DNA from 2 places in the Rothia sp. BD8 genome. Region 2 is predicted to be linked to the other one. Evidence: riboswitches for the same ligand, from Rfam matches in the RefSeq annotation. Region 2 holds a riboswitch; the other holds the start of a gene.
The links. Region 2 has a riboswitch for S-adenosylmethionine ahead of metE (5-methyltetrahydropteroyltriglutamate--homocysteine S-methyltransferase). Riboswitches for the same ligand answer to the same signal wherever they lie in the genome.
Positions count from the first base shown of each region.

Region 1 (3,344 bases), on a different contig from region 2:
AGCAGCACCACCACGCCCACCATGAACGCCAGGGCCAGCCAGGAGGCCAGCGGCCACAGCGGGGTGGGGAAGGCCGTGGCGGTCCCCTCGGCGCGCATCCGGCGTTTGAAGGCCAGGTGGGTCAGCAGGATCATCACCCACACCTGCACCGTGGCGAAGGTGGCCAGGGAGGCGACGATCAGGAACGCGTTCTCGAAGAAGTGGTTGACCAGCACCCCGACCACCAGCACCAGGATCATCGCCAGGACCGTGAACAGCGGGATCCCGCGGGAGGAGACCCGGGCGAAGGCCCGCGGCGCCTGACCGCGCTCGGCCAGGCCGAACAGCATCCGCCCCGCCCCGTAGATGTCCGCGTTGATGGCGGAGACCGCGGCGGTGAGGACCACGAAGTTCAGGATGTGCGCGGCCGCCGGGACGCCCAGGGCGGAGAAGATCTGCACGAACGGCGAGGAATCGCCGTCGATGGCCGACCACGGCGTCAGGGACATGATCACGCCCATGGTCAGCACGTAGAACAGCAGGATGCGCACCGGCACCGTGTTCACCGCCCGGGGGATGGACACCTCCGGGTGCTGGGCCTCACCGGCGGTGATCCCGATGGTCTCCACCCCGCCGAAGGCGAACATGACCACCGTGAAGCAGGCGAGGAACCCGGCCAGGCCGTTCGGGAAGAAGCCGCCCTGATCCCACAGATTGGCCACCGTGGAGGGCTGGACCGGATCCAGCTGCACGCCGAAGACCAGCAGGGCAGCACCCCCGACGATCATCGCGACGATCGCGGAGATCTTGATGATGCTGAACCAGAACTCCGCCTCCCCGAAGACCTTGACCTTCCCCAGGTTCACCGCCGCCAGCAGCAGCAGCACCGCGGTGATCCACACCCAGCTGGGGGTGCCCGGGAACCAGAACCGCATGTACAGGGCGACCGCCGTCACATCGGCCACCGCGACCAGCGCCATCTCGAAGGCGTAGGACCAGCCCGTGACGAACCCGGCCCACGGGCCCAGGTACAGGTGCGCGTACTCGGAGAACGCCCCCGCCACCGGATGGGCCAGGGCCATCTCGCCCATCGCCCGCATGACCATGAACACCGCGGCCCCGCCGATCACGTAGGCCAGCAGCACGGAGGGCCCGGCGAAGCCGATCGCGGAGGCCGAGCCGAGGAACAAGCCCGTGCCGATCGCAGAGCCGAGCGCGATGAAGCGGATGTGGCGCAGGGTCAGCCCCCGCTGCAGGGTGGTCGGATCCGCGGCGTCGGCGGGGGACGGCGAGGGGAGGCTGGTACCGGACATGGAGTTCCTCATCGGACGACGAAAGCGGTGCGTGGGCGCGCGGCGCACCGGAGGATGCGGACAGTCCGCCCCCGGCCCGTCCTCGCGCACCGTTCCACCCTAGAGGACGTCGCGGCGGCGTCACACGCGTCACGATCCGTCATCCGCGGACCCATTCGCCGCCGTCCTTGACCGGCGCCGGACGGGGGAGCAGGGTTGATGCCAGGTCACGAGAGCCAGCGACAAGCCCCAGCTAGCTGGCCGGCAACCCTCCCACCGCGGTGGGGTGCCCTGGGTGAGGACCTGGCCGCACCGCCGACCGGCGGACGCGGCAAGCGCGGGCGCACGAGTGCCCGGGAGGTCGCCGACAGACCTCCGCGCACGCCGAGAGGCTGCTCCCCGGTGAACCAGCGGGTTCCGGGTCGAGAGGCAGTGCGCGGGCTCCCACCGGTGATGTCCTCCCGTGTGCGACGTCGTCGCCCCTGACACAGAAGCGCAGGAGCAACCATGACCGAGAACACCACCCTCCCGACCCCCTCCGCCCCGCAGGGCTGGGGATTCGACACCCGCCAGATCCACGCCGGGCAGGAGCCCGACGCCGCGACCGGCGCCCGGGCGCTGCCCGTCTACCAGACCACCTCCTTCGTCTTCCCCGACGCCGAGACCGCGGCCAACCGCTTCGGCCTCAAGGAGCTGGGCCCCATCTACAGCCGCCTGACCAACCCCACCCAGGAGGTCGTGGAGAACCGCATCGCCTCCCTGGAGGGCGGGGTCGGGGCGCTGCTGGTCTCCTCCGGGCAGGCCGCGATCACCCTCGCGCTGCTCAACGTGGCCCAGGCCGGGGACCACATCGTGGCCAGCCCCAGCCTGTACGGCGGCACCTACAACCTGCTCAAGCACACCCTGGCCGCCTACGGCATCGAGACCACCTTCGTGGAGGACTTCTCCGACCCGGAGGCCTGGCGTGCGGCCGTGCGCCCCAACACCAAGGCCTTCTACGGGGAGACCGTCCCGAACCCGCGCAGCGACGTCCTGGACATCGAGGCGCTCGCGGCGGTGGCCCACGACTCCGGGGTGCCGCTGATCGTGGACAACACGGTGCCCACCCCGTACCTGATCCGGCCCATCGAGTGGGGTGCCGACGTCGTCGTGCACTCGGCGACCAAGTACCTCGGCGGGCACGGCAACTCCATCGGCGGGGCGATCGTGGATGCCGGCAGGTTCGACTACGGCCGGGACCCGGAGCGCTACCCGCAGTTCAACACCCCGGATCCCAGCTACCACGGGCTGGTCTTCGCGGAGGACCTCGGGGAGAAGGGCGTGTTCGGCGTGAACCTGTCCTACATCCTGCGGGCCCGGGTGACCCTGCTGCGGGACCTGGGCTGCTCGATCTCCCCGACCAACGCCTTCAACATCTCCGTGGGCATCGAGACGCTGTCCCTGCGGGTCCAGCGCCACGTGGACAACGCCCAGAAGGTGGCCGAATGGCTGCAGGCCCGTCCCGAGGTCACGAAGGTGCACTACGCCGGTCTGCCCTCCTCCCCGTGGTACGAGCTGGGACGCAAGTACGGCCCGCAGGGCGTGGGTGCTGTGGTCGGCTTCGAGATCGACGGCGGCTCCCCGGCGGCCCAGCGGTTCGTGGACTCCCTGGTGCTGCACTCCAACGTCGCGAACATCGGGGACGTGCGCTCGCTGGTGATCCACCCGGCCTCCACGACCCACTCCCAGCTGTCCGAAGATGAGCTGCGCGCGGCCGGGGTGGCCCCCGGGTTCGTGCGGCTGGCCGTGGGCATCGAGGACATCCGGGACATCCTCGCGGACCTGGAGCACGGCTTCGAGCGGATCGCCGAGGCCCGTGAGACGGGTGCCGTCGAGGGGGCCGCGCAGGACGCGCGGGCCCCGGAGCCGGCGGCGTGACCGCGGTGGCAGCACCCGTCGGGACCCGGGCCGAGGGTGTGGTGCGCACCCTCGGCCTTGGGCCCCTGGCCCTGGAGAGCGGGCAGGTGCTGCCCGCTGCGTCCCTGGCCTACGAGACGTGGGGCGAGCTCGCCCCGGACGCCTCGAACGCGGTGC
Region 1 is NZ_JANJES010000003.1:103,500-106,843, reverse strand. Features, by position in the region: gene NQ707_RS03495 (amino acid permease) at 1-1,292, opposite strand, end outside; SAM riboswitch class IV at 1,497-1,615, shown strand; gene NQ707_RS03490 (bifunctional o-acetylhomoserine/o-acetylserine sulfhydrylase) at 1,779-3,188, shown strand; gene NQ707_RS03485 (homoserine O-acetyltransferase) at 3,185-3,344, shown strand, end outside.
Region 1: linked by a shared signal. The riboswitch ahead of NQ707_RS03490 (bifunctional o-acetylhomoserine/o-acetylserine sulfhydrylase) and the one ahead of metE (5-methyltetrahydropteroyltriglutamate--homocysteine S-methyltransferase) in region 2 are both predicted to bind S-adenosylmethionine.

Region 2 (3,344 bases):
CGGAGGACAGAGGCCCCATGTCGGCGTCGGGATCGTCCCAGGCGCCCACGCGGATCGCCTCCACGGCCTCCTGGGCCTTGGCGACGAACTCCTCGTAGAGCTCATCGACCACGATGATCCGCTTGGGGGAGGTGCACACCTGCCCCTGCACGGAGGTGCGCAGCCCGACGGCGGTGCGCACCAGCGCGTCCAGGTCCGAGGTGTCCAGGACGACGAACGGGTCGTTGCCGCCCAGCTCCAGCACGGACTTCTTGAGGTTCTTCCCCGCGTTTTGCGCGACGGAGGCCCCGGCCCGCTCGGAGCCGGTCAAGGAGACCCCGCGCACCCGGAAGTCCTCCAGCACGGCGGGGACGTCCTCGGTGTCCAGGTAGAGGTTGATGTAGGCGTCCTCCGGGATCCCGGCCTCGTGCAGGATCTCGGCGAAGGTGCCCGCGGACAGCGGGCAGATGGCCGCCTGCTTCATCAGGATCGTGTTGCCGATCAGCAGATTCGGGGCGGCGAAGCGGGCCAGCTGGTAGTAGGGGAAGTTCCACGGCATGATCCCCAGCAGCACGCCCAGCGGCTCGTGCTCCACGATGGTCTTCTGCGCGCCCTGCGGCTGCAGCTCGGTGGGCTCCAGGACGTCGGGGCCGTGCTCGGCGTACCAGCGGAAGATGGAGGCGACCAGCTGGACCTCCTGCAGGCCCTCGCTCTTGAGCTTGCCCATCTCCCGGCCGATGATCCCGGCCAGCTCCTCGGCGCGCTGCTCGATGAGGTCTCCGACCTTCGCCAGGGCCTGGGCGCGCTGGGCGATCGGGGTGTCCCGCCAGGGGCCGACGGCGAGGTGCGCCCGCTCGATGATCTCGGGGATCTGCTGGGCGGGCAGGGAGTCGAAGGTCTGCTCGACCTCGCCGGTGGATGCGTTGGTCACTGCGAATTCGGTCATAACCCCTAGTCAACGCCCCGGGTGGGGGACGGTTCCAGGGGTTTCGCCGTGAGCATGACGGCGGGGGCGTCATCCGGGGACGCCGGGCGTCATCGGCGCGTCGCACGGTCACATCCGCGTCCGTTCTTGGCTGGCCGCGGCTGCGCCGGTTCACTGGAGGGGTACCTATCCAGAGCGGCCGAGAGACCTGGCTCGACGACGCCGCAGCAACCACCCCCACCGCCCTCGTGCGACGGTTCGGGAACGGTGCTCCCGCCAGGACCGATGGATACCGTGCGACAGCCGCCGCGGCTGCCGCGATCCGTCGGCCGATCCTGCAGAAGGAGGCCCGACGTGCCCGCCGCACCCCCGACCCCGCCGCCCTCGCTGTCCTACGAGCTGTTCCCACCGCGCGGACCCGCCGCCCAGGACGCCCTGCTGCGCACCCTCGACGCCCTCGCCCCGACCGCCCCCGACTGGGTCTCCGTGACCACCGGGGTGCAGGCCGATCGACGCGCCGGCTGCCTGGACCTGCTGGAGCACCTGGTGCACCACACCCTGTACCGGCCGCTGGCCCACGTGATCGCCACGGGCAGCACCCGCGGGCAGCTGCGGGAGCTGACGGCCCGGATCCTGGACCTCGGGGTGCGCGGGATCCTCGCGCTGCGCGGGGACCGCCCGCCCGGATACGTCCCCGGGCCGGAGGAGCTGCCCTTCGCCCGCCACCTCGTGGAGCTGGTCCGGGAGGTGGAGCGGGAGCACCGCGCCCACCTGGGCGCTGGGCGCCTGGCGGTGGGGGTCGCGGCCTATCCCGTGCGCCACCCCGAATCCCCGAGCGCCCTGCACGACATCGAGGTGCTGCTGGCCAAGGAGCGGGCCGGGGCGGACTTCGCGATCACCCAGGTCTGCCAGGACCCGCAGGACTACGTCCGCCTGCGGGCCCGGGCCGAGCAGGCCGGGGTGGGGCTGCCGCTGGTGGCTGGGATCCTCCCGGTGACCAGCCTGCGCCGCTACGAGAGGGTCTGCGCCCTGGCCGGGCTGGCGGTGGACGAGCGCTTCGCCCACCGGCTGGAGACCGCCGAGAGCGAGACGCAGCGGCGTCGGGTGGGGGTGGCCCGGGCCCGGGAGCAGGCCCTGGCCGCCCTGGACGCCGGGGCGCCGGGACTGCACCTGTACACCTTCAACGAGCATCCCGCGGCCCTGGAGCTGCTGGAGGTCCTGGACCTGCCTCGCCCCTCCCCGACACCCCGCCCGCCCCTGGGCCGACGCAGTCCGGTGGAGACCGCCCGGGGGCACCTGCCCTCCGGCTCCCAGCCCCTGGACGAGGAGATCCTCCCGGCGCCTGCGACCGAGAAGCAGCGCCATCCGGGACCGCCGGACCGTTCCCGCCACCCCGATCACCCCCACACCCGAGACACCCGATCCGATGCCGAGGAGACCACCGTGAGCACCACCGACCGCACCGCCGAGCACACTGAAGAGCGCACCGCCCTGTCCACCCACGGGGCCGCCGCCTGCCCCTTCCCCGCCGCGACCGTCCTGGGATACCCGCGCATCGGGCCCCGCCGGGAGCTCAAGCGCGCCCTGGAGCGGCGCTGGTCCGGGAACGCCGACGCCGCGGACCTGGCCAGCGAGGTCACCGCCCTGCGGGTGCGCACCGTCGCCCGGCTGCGCGAGCTGGGACTGACCGGCTGCTCCGCGATCCCCGCGTCCTTCGCCCTCTACGACCAGGTGCTCGACGCGATCGTCGCCACCGGGGCCGTGCCCGCCCGCTTCCACGACCTCGCCGACGAGCACGGGCGCCTGGACCGGGAGGCCTCCTTCGTCCTGGCCCGCGGCGACGCCGCCCGCGGGCCCCTGGAGATGACCAAGTGGTTCGACACCAACTACCACTACCTGGTCCCCGAGATCGGGCCGGAGACCCCCTTCGCGGCGAACCCCGAGGAGCTCAAGGGCCAGGTCTACGCCGGCACCTACTCCCCGGCCGACGCCGCGGCCCTGCGCCCGGCCGTCGTCGGACCCGTGACCTTCCTGCTGCTGGCCAAGCCCGAGGACTCCGCCCCGGCCGGCTACGACCCCCTGGACCGGCTGGAGGATCTGCTGCCGGTGTACTCCGAGCTGATCGCGGCCCTGGGGCGCACCGGGGTGCGCTGGGTGCAGCTGGAGGAGCCCGCCCTGGCGGCCGACCAGGACCGGGAGGATCTGCCGGAGCTGGTGGAGCGGGCCTACCGCGTGCTCTCCGAGGCCCGGGCGGCGGAGGACCCCGCCCTGCTGGTCACCACCGCCTACGGGGACGCCCGTGAGCTGCTGCCGGTGCTGGCCCGCACCGGGGTGGAGGCCGTGCACGCGGACCTGGCCTCCGGGCGGCGCGGACTGCGCCGGCTCACCGCCGAGCAGCTCGAGCCCTTCCTCGCCCCGCAGGCCCCGGCGCTGGTGGCCG
Region 2 is NZ_JANJES010000004.1:81,711-85,054, reverse strand. Features, by position in the region: gene NQ707_RS04585 (NAD-dependent succinate-semialdehyde dehydrogenase) at 1-925, opposite strand, end outside; SAM riboswitch class I at 1,088-1,196, shown strand; gene metE (5-methyltetrahydropteroyltriglutamate--homocysteine S-methyltransferase) at 1,259-3,344, shown strand, end outside.